One region of the Peribacillus sedimenti genome, then DNA from elsewhere that is predicted to be linked to it. Evidence: riboswitches for the same ligand, from Rfam matches in the RefSeq annotation. Region 1 holds a riboswitch; each other region holds the start of a gene.
The links. Region 1 has a riboswitch for S-adenosylmethionine ahead of V1500_RS01260 (methionine ABC transporter ATP-binding protein). Riboswitches for the same ligand answer to the same signal wherever they lie in the genome.
Positions count from the first base shown of each region.

Region 2: linked by a shared signal. The riboswitch ahead of V1500_RS05145 (methionine biosynthesis PLP-dependent protein) and the one ahead of V1500_RS01260 (methionine ABC transporter ATP-binding protein) in region 1 are both predicted to bind S-adenosylmethionine.
Region 3: linked by a shared signal. The riboswitch ahead of V1500_RS16465 (5-methyltetrahydropteroyltriglutamate--homocysteine S-methyltransferase) and the one ahead of V1500_RS01260 (methionine ABC transporter ATP-binding protein) in region 1 are both predicted to bind S-adenosylmethionine.
Region 4: linked by a shared signal. The riboswitch ahead of V1500_RS24210 (LLM class flavin-dependent oxidoreductase) and the one ahead of V1500_RS01260 (methionine ABC transporter ATP-binding protein) in region 1 are both predicted to bind S-adenosylmethionine.

Region 1 is NZ_CP143547.1:225,962-228,162, reverse strand. It holds gene V1500_RS01260 (methionine ABC transporter ATP-binding protein) at 1-821, opposite strand, end outside; SAM riboswitch class I at 933-1,033, opposite strand; SAM riboswitch class I at 1,119-1,222, opposite strand; SAM riboswitch class I at 1,401-1,500, shown strand; gene V1500_RS01255 (alpha/beta hydrolase) at 1,696-2,201, shown strand, end outside.
Region 2 is NZ_CP143547.1:1,009,234-1,011,434, reverse strand. It holds gene V1500_RS05150 (VOC family protein) at 1-390, opposite strand, end outside; SAM riboswitch class I at 728-837, shown strand; gene V1500_RS05145 (methionine biosynthesis PLP-dependent protein) at 983-2,095, shown strand; gene metC (cystathionine beta-lyase) at 2,092-2,201, shown strand, end outside.
Region 3 is NZ_CP143547.1:3,342,943-3,345,143, forward strand. It holds gene V1500_RS16465 (5-methyltetrahydropteroyltriglutamate--homocysteine S-methyltransferase) at 1-1,002, opposite strand, end outside; SAM riboswitch class I at 1,078-1,187, opposite strand; gene V1500_RS16470 (hypothetical protein) at 1,401-1,616, opposite strand; gene V1500_RS16475 (hypothetical protein) at 1,714-1,971, opposite strand.
Region 4 is NZ_CP143547.1:4,968,658-4,970,858, forward strand. It holds gene V1500_RS24205 (RimK family alpha-L-glutamate ligase) at 1-381, opposite strand, end outside; gene V1500_RS24210 (LLM class flavin-dependent oxidoreductase) at 407-1,462, opposite strand; SAM riboswitch class I at 1,575-1,704, opposite strand; gene V1500_RS24215 (class I SAM-dependent methyltransferase) at 1,826-2,201, opposite strand, start outside.

The DNA of each region.
Region 1 (2,201 bases):
GCACCAACAAAATTGATCTTGAAAAGTCTTCCATTCGACTCGCCGGATGTAAGCTGTTTTCTTACTGATTCCGGAATTGCATCGTGCATGACCGTGCTGACGAAGTTTTTCGCTGTCTGCGTCTGGGGGTTGGAGAAAACCTCAAACACCGATCCGCTTTCAATTATCTTTCCGGCCTCCATCACAGCTACTTTGTCGCAAATTTCCCGGATCACCGACATTTCATGGGTGATCATTAAAATCGTAATGTTGTATTCTTCGTTAATTTTTTTCAATAGTTGCAGAATGGAGCTTGTGGTCTGCGGGTCCAATGCCGACGTTGCTTCATCACAAAGGAGGATGGATGGCTGAGTCGCAAGCGCACGAGCTATCCCGACACGCTGCTTTTGGCCTCCCGACAGGTTTTCAGGATAGGCGCCAGCCTTGTCCTTAAGTCCGACAAATTCAAGCAGTTCATCCACTCTTTTTTTGATTTCTTTCTTAGGGACCTTTTGCAAGATGAGCGGCATGGCGACATTAGCAAAAACAGTTTTAGATTGAAGCAAATTAAAGTGCTGAAATACCATCCCTATTTTTTGTTTAACCCTTCTTATCTCCTGTGCAGAAAGTTCAGCAAAGTTATGGCCATTGACAATGACTTTACCTGATGTGGGCTTTTCCAGGTAATTGACACATCGGATTAATGTGCTCTTTCCAGCTCCACTGAACCCGATTACTCCATAAATTTCCCCTTCTTCCACATGCAGGTCTATGCCGTCCAGAGCGGCAAATGTTTTGCCTTTTGTTACATACTCCTTTTTCAAGGCTTGAAAAGTAATCACATGTATACCTCCTTATGCTGCATTTCAATATGTATTAATCTTTATATGAAGTACAAAAAACCCTCTTCCTGAAGTGTCAAGAAGAGGGTTATACAAGTAAAAATAAGCCCCTTCTTATCTTCCAGGCAAGGCTGCCTGCTGGAATTGGCACGGTACATATGTCCGCTGCCGAAGCTTCATCGGGCCAGTCCCTCAGCTTCTCTGGATAAGAAATATAAAACTCTATGAAATTATTCCAATCAAAAAACCTCTCCCAGAAAAGAAGAGGCCACATTCGTATCAATCGATTGTTTTCTCCTCTTATCTCCCAAGCACTGCTTGTTGGAGTTAGCACAGTATCCAATAGGGATCTGCTGCTGAGGTATCATCGGGCCAATTCCCTCCACCTCTCTTGATAAGAAGCTTTCGTTTTTCAATTGATTCCTACTTTACTGATAGTTCGCAAATTTGTCAACGGTTTTTATGATTTGAAATTTTTTACTTTTTAAAGATTGACATTATTCAAAACACGCGATAATATTAAAACCAAGTAATTTTATTGGATTAATAACATATCAGTTGAAATATATAAAAATCTATATTTTATTAAGAGTGAACGAGAGATCTGGCTTAATGACTTCACAGCAACCTGCCCTGTAAGGTGCTCCTACCAGCAAAGCTTTGCTTTGGTTGATAAGAAATGTAAAAACTTTCTTTGCAGCCAGGCAAGAAAGTTTTTTTTGATTCCCGGACGTTTCTATATGTACGACTGCCTGAGTGTATTAAACGTACCCAGTCATTTACTATCAAACTAGCTGCTTTGGTCTTACCAGTAAATTTTTTTGAGACTCTCAGTATAAAACTGGCATTTTCTTAACTTGAAAGGAGAATTAATATGACAACAGTTATTTCTGGAGCAGAAGCTTTTTTTATCTCTGGTAATAAGATAGGAATCCTTCTTTGCCACGGCTTTAATGGAACACCACAGAGTGTTGAATACTTAGGAAAACAATTTGCAAATGCTGGCTTTACTGTCTATGCACCCAGATTAAGAGGGCATGGTACAAACGCGGCAGATATGGAAAATTTTAATCACAAAGACTGGATTGAAGATTTGGAGACTGCTTTTCTTCAGTTGAAAAAGACGTGCCATAAGATATTTGTCGTGGGTCAATCCATGGGTGGGGCTTTGGCCCTTGACCTCGCCGGAAAATATATGATAGATGGGATTGTTTGCATTAACGCGGCATTGCGCGTCCCTGATCTAGAACCATATAAAGGCTTGGGTGCACCACGTTTTATTGCCGATGAAACGCCTGATATCAATGATTCTACCGCACAGGAAATTACCTATTCAAAAGTTCCTTTAACTGCTGTTCATTCGCTTCTTTCTTTAATGGA
Region 2 (2,201 bases), 780 kb from region 1:
AGCAGGCCGGTCTGCGTAGATTTCTATGCCGTTGCCGTCTGGGTCTGCTAAATATAATGCCTCACTGACCCAATGATCTGAAGCACCCTGTAAAGGATAACCCGACTGCAGAAGATGAAGCAGGGCTTTTGCCAAGTCTGTCCTTTCAGGAAGCAGCAGTGCGAAATGGTACAATCCAGGAGAACGGACATCTCTTTGTTTTGCAGCATTATTCTGTTCCAGAGTCAGAAGAGGAGTAGCGCCATCCGCTGAGAAAACAGCCGTAGCATCTGTTTTATGCAATAACTGAAATCCGATGATTTCTGTATAAAATTTAGTTGAACTATGCAAATCCTTGACCAGGAGATTAAGTTCTCCAATATACGTATTTGGGTAGCGATGGAAATTCATCTTGACTACCTCCCTTGATTATTTAAAATTAAGCGACTACTTACTTTATGTAAGTAAGTATACATAAAGAACTAATATTTTTCAATATATATTCCTGCAGCTTATGTTCAAATTATTGCCTTACCGAGCTTTTATCAACTTCCTTAGCCTGTGACAAGCAAGACAACCTTATTAAAAATAATAGGCGAAACTATAAATATTAAAACCCTTATTCTCGATATTTCTTATTTAACAATTCGGCTCCTCTTTAAAGCATTTTTATTTATCTCAATTTTTAAAATTTTCATTGACATTCTGAAACATGTGTAGTAAATTCAAATGAAATCTAATTTATAAATTCTTATCTAGAGAGGTAGAGGGAACTGGCCCGATGAAACCTCGGCAACCATCAGCTTTGCTGAAAAGGTGCTAATTCCATCAAGTTATTCGTAACTTGGCAGATAAGAAGAATGACTCTGATATCCAACATCAAAGGCCTTCTTCTTAAGAAGGCCTTTTTTAATTTTATTTATTCCATTCCCCAAAACTCATGGACCGCTTCACAACTTTTATCTCAAGGCCTGTAATTACTATTAAAGGAGCAGAAAAAATTATGCATAAAATCGAAACGTATTTAGCTCAGATCGGAAATCGAAGTGAATCCACAACAGGGACAGTAAATCCCCCTGTTTATTTTTCGACAGCATATAGGCACGAAGGTATTGGACAATCAACCGGCTATGATTACACTAGGACAGGAAATCCCACTCGTCACATCCTGGAAAAAGCGATTGCAGACCTGGAGTGTGGTGATCAAGGGTTTGCATGTAGTTCGGGCATGGCGGCCATAATGACTGTCATTGCCCTATTTCAGTCAGGAGATGAATGGATACTTTCTAAGGACTTATATGGCGGCACTTATCGACTTCTGGAGCAGGGATTCAAAAAGTGGGGCCTAACCTGCAAATATGTAGATACATCTAATTTAGAAGAAATTGAGGCAAACATTTCTTCTAAAACGAAGGCTGTATTTATCGAAAGCCCAACTAATCCGCTTATGGAAACAACAGATATTAAAGCCGTCGCAGATCTTGCCAAGCAGCATGGCTTGATTGTCATCGTCGATAATACGTTTTACACTCCTCTCCTGCAGCAGCCGATTCAGAGTGGTGCAGATATTGTAATACATAGTGCCACCAAATATCTTGGCGGCCATAATGATGTTCTTGCAGGGTTGATTGTTGCAAAGGGAGAAGAACTATGCAGTGCACTGGCTCATTTTCACAACGGCATCGGTGCCGTTCTTAGTCCAATGGACTCCTGGCTGTTAATTCGCGGCATGAAAACACTGTCCCTCCGAATGGAGCAGCACGAACGAAATGCAAAAAAACTGTTTGAATATTTAAGTCAGCACGAAAGTGTAACTGATGTGCTCTATCCGGGCAACGGCGGCATGCTTTCCTTCCGGATTGCAGATGAAAAATGGGTTAACCCATTCCTTCAGGGGCTGTCGCTCATAACATTTGCAGAGAGCTTGGGCGGAGTGGAAAGTTTTATCACCTATCCCGCTACACAAACCCACGCCGACATACCACAAGATATCCGCGAGGCTAACGGCGTCTGTAACAGGCTGCTCCGTTTTTCTGTCGGCATTGAAAATAGCGAAGATTTAATCAATGATCTGGAGCAAGCTTTTATCAACGCGAAAAAGGAGGCACTAGTATGAGCGAATATACAGACTGTACATTTGAGACGCGTCTATTGCACAATAAATTTAAATATGATAAAGAAACAGGGGCTGTGAGCCTCCCTATTCATCATGCTTCTACCTT
Region 3 (2,201 bases), 2.0 Mb from region 1:
AACATATCGAGTAGCTTCTTCGATACGGCGTTTAATATCATCGCCATTTTCCAGTTCGCCAAATTTCGATGTTACCAATCCTAGAACAATTGACAAATCAGGCCGGTTCACAAATCGAAGAGGTTCAAAACCACCTGACCTGTCGTTGTCATATTCCAGGAAGAATCCATCAATATTGAGATTTCCAAACAGGGTTTCGGCAACTGGTTCATAGCCTCCCGAAGAAATCCATGTAGAACGGAAATTTCCCCTGCATATGTGCATGGTAATTGTCATGTCTTCCGGACGGCCCTCCACAGCATCATTTAATGTTTTTAAGTATCTGCTGCTCAGTTCCTCTGGATTTAAACCGCGGGCACGGATCTTTTCCTTTTCCTCGGGTGAACAAAGATAAGCCCATGATGTATCATCCAGCTGTAAGTATCTGCATCCCGCGTCATAAAAAGCCTGAATAGCTTTCTTATATGTATGGGCAAGATCGTTGAAAAATTCATCATTATCCGGGTATACGTTTTGTTCAATTTCGCCTCTGAAATGAAGCATGCTCGGACTTGGGATGGTCATCTTTGCAGTATGGTCGCCAGCTACGCTTTGAAGGTATTTAAAATCTTCAAGCATAGGATGCTTATCGAAGTCTAGCTTGCCAGTTACCTTAATGGCTCTTGATTTCGTCTGCTTTTGATGGAATTGGATTCCCCCTCCAGCCTGGTACCCTGTTACCCCTGTCAGAGCTTCAAGGAAGTCAAAATGCCACCAAGCACGGCGGAACTCTCCATCAGTTACAGCCTGCAGACCCAGCTCTTTCTGCTTTTGCACGATTCGTGTAATTTCTTCGTCTTCGGTTGCTCTTAATTGCTCAGCTGTAATCTCACCATTTAACTTCTGAAAACGTGCATGTTTTAATTTTTCTGAGCGCAGCAGGCTTCCGACCTGGTCTGCATGAAACGGTCCATTTCCTGCTCTCAAAAAGCCTTTATTTATCAGTTTTGTTTCATTTACCATAAATCTTTACCTCTTTTCTTGATATAAGTAAAAAAGCTCTTCCTTAATAAGGAAGAGCTTGTGGTTACAATCTCCTCCTTATCTTAAAGAACGTTCACAGTTCTTCAGGACTTAGCACCATTCTGTTCGAAAACAGCGGTTGCCGGGCTTCACAGGGCCATTCCCTCCACCACTCTTGATAAGGAAAAACAATTATATATATAGTATTATTAATTTTTTAAAAATTGTCAATAAATATCTCAGGGGACCATACCTTTGTCAGAGTGACTGTGACAATTAAAATAAAATCGCTGCTGACAAGAGAACGATTGCTGCCTTTGTATATTATTAAACTAAATATAAAAAACTCAGTAATAAACAGGGCAGCCCAATCATGGGTTGCCCTTTGATGATGTTAACTAAAAATTTCTAGAATCAAAGTTTGCACCCGAATCAGGACTCCCAGTATCTCCGGCACTTGAATGAATTTCCTGGCTGAATTCCGCATCAGTCATTGCTCTGCGGTCTTCCAGAAGTCCATTGGCAATATTCGGGGAGTCTCCCACTCTGCCTCTCGTTATTCCTCCGTCGATAGACTTGTTGCTGCCATTGTTCTGTGGATTATGCTCCGGCATATTGATTCCTCCCTTTCCTAACCATTATTCTCTGTCGAAATCTTAAAAATATGTTTGGAAAGTAAGACCGGAAACCTAATGAAACGCAGTACGGGCGTTATCTCCTGATTCGCCCTTTTACGGCTTCCCTTGTCAATCGCGCATTCTCTAAGCCCCTGCTGCTGAATGCGTTATCAGTGCTTTGCTGTTTATCTATGGGGCCTCCACTTGTATCAATATCACCGGCCAATCTAGGTGTTGGATCTTGCTGAACTGCATGGTCCGCAGCCTTAATATCATCTATAGAATGAAATGAATCGTTCCAGCTAACCTCCGCACTGCTTCCTGTTTGTTCAAATCTATTGTTTTCTGACATGAAAATCCTCCCTTATTGTGGTTCTTATTCATAGGGCTAAAATCTAAAAGGCATGAAAAAATACGACTCCCATACCAATAATGGTGCATTGCGAAAATAGCTAATATATTTTCTCCGTTCTCTCGTATTATTCGCCATATTTCCTGAAACATGCCTTTGATTTTAGCTTTTATGCGTCAATCTTTTGCCTGGCAGGAGCAATAACCCGGACTTCCTTCAGCCGTAATCAT
Region 4 (2,201 bases), 370 kb from region 1:
TTCTGCAGCTTTTATGATGTTCTCTGCTCCCGCTGCCGCAATTGTTTTTGGCGTACGAATCCCGGCCTTTGTTAGAGCTGTATATTGATTTACCTTACTTACTTCAAGGCGCAGAGCCCTGCTTCCATTAAATACCGTTCTCCCATGCTGCTCTAGCCATGCTAGAACGCTATCGGTGAACTCGGGAGCAAACCGGTGCCCCCTTGTATGGGATGACGCACTCATCCTGCTGTAAAATACACCTTCAGGAGGAGCTTCTGTAAGGTCAACCAGCCCTTCATCCAGGTGCCATTCTTCATACGGCAATCCCAGCTCTTCCAAACGTCTTGTTAAATGGACTGTCCATTCGCTGTTTTCATGAATTATATAAATTTTGCTCATCATCTATGCCTCCATCCTACAAGAATTATAATTGAACCTGTGCTTCTTTTCTCTTGGCGTTCACCAGCGGGATGACCTTCTTCGCAAAACGTTCCATCTCTTCAAGCTGTGGAGAGAATTGAAGTAGCAATAAATCTAAACCTGCCTCTTCGTAAGCAAGGATCCTTTCCGCAATCTGTTCCGGTGTTCCGATTAAATTAGGGCGCAATCCTCGATTGGATACAGAGTAATCATACAGCTTGACCTGCTGTTCCAGCTGTGATTTGCTGACAAAGTCATTATAGCCTGCATAGGCGCTAGACTCTTTTACATTCGTGATCCGGGCCAATTCAGCCTGTACCTCTTCTTCTGTATCCCGGCAAATGATATAGGCGGCCATGCCAAATGAACCGAATGGATCTTTTCCTGCTGCCGCTCTCTGTTCCTTCATGCCATTGACTTTTTCAGTAATCTCTTCAACCGTTCCGCCATGCATTACGTAAGAATCACATGTCTCGACGATCGTTTGCTTTCCGCGTGGACTTTCCCCGCCAGCATATAAGATTGGATTCGGCCGCTGTACCGGCTTAGGGCTAAGTTTTGCATTCTGGATTTGATAATATTTTCCTTCATATGAGAAGGACTCTTCCGTCCAAAGGCCTTTTAAGACCTCGATAAACTCTTCTGTACGTTCATATCTTTCATCATGCGCGGTAAAAATTCCATTGTATTGACGCGCTTCTTCTTCCCACCATGCTGACACCACGTTTAATGTGAAGCGCCCGTTTGAAATATGATCGATATTCGCTGCCATTTTTGCCGTTACCGCCGGGTTATGGAAGCCAGGCCGTACTGCAGTCATGATTTCAATCTTTTCTGTTACGGCCGCAAGAGCAGCAGCAGTAGACCAGGCCTCAAGTGAATCACGTTCGGGTCCCTTGATGTCATTTAAGTATAGTTCTGCGATCAATGTGGTATCGTAACCCCATTTTTCAGCAGACTGGATCACTTTTTTTGCATATTCAAAGGTCGGAGGCATATTCTCATCTTCTACATTTCGTAACCATCCGCCAAATATAGGAAGCCAAAAACCAAATTTCATACTACAAATCCCTCTTTCTGCCAAGTTGTAATATATGGCCTTTTCTAGCTTGTAATCGCAAATAATCAGGAAAAACAAAAAAACTTCCTCGATAAGAAGAAGTTTTGCTTCTACCTTATCTGCCAGAGCCTCTGCTCTGCTGGAATTAGCACCTTTCTGTCATGAAAATCGCAGGCTATGCGTATTCATGCAGCGGTTGCCGGGTTTCGTCGGGCCAGTCCCTCCACCTCTCTAGATAAGACAATATATTCATATGCTTTTTGCTTTTATCAGAATTAATCCTAATATAAAATCAGGGATTTATCAACAGAAAAGATTATATTTTAAGAATCTTTTATTTTTATGGATTCTTTGCCTGCGTCGTCACGGTTTTTCTGCAACCAATGTATACGTTTTCGGAAGACCGATATCATGCAGTTTATGGTTTGGCTCTTCCTCCAGGAATTTGATAATCAGTCCCGATTGGCCTGCAGCGGTAATGAGCTCACCAATAGTCCATTTTCGCTGCAGGACGCGGGTGAGCACCTGCTGTTCTTCAGCAGGCAGATGTTTCGAGAACGCTACTGTGTGATCTTCAATCATGGGGTCAAAGTAATTACCGGTGACCTTATGTTTTTTGCCTGCAGAGGTAATGAGCTTGGTCGAAACAGGATGGAATTCATGCAGAATAAATCTGCCGCCAGGTGCCAGCAGCTTTTTGACAATTTCCATTAGCGGAAATAAGTCGAGCAAGTAGTGA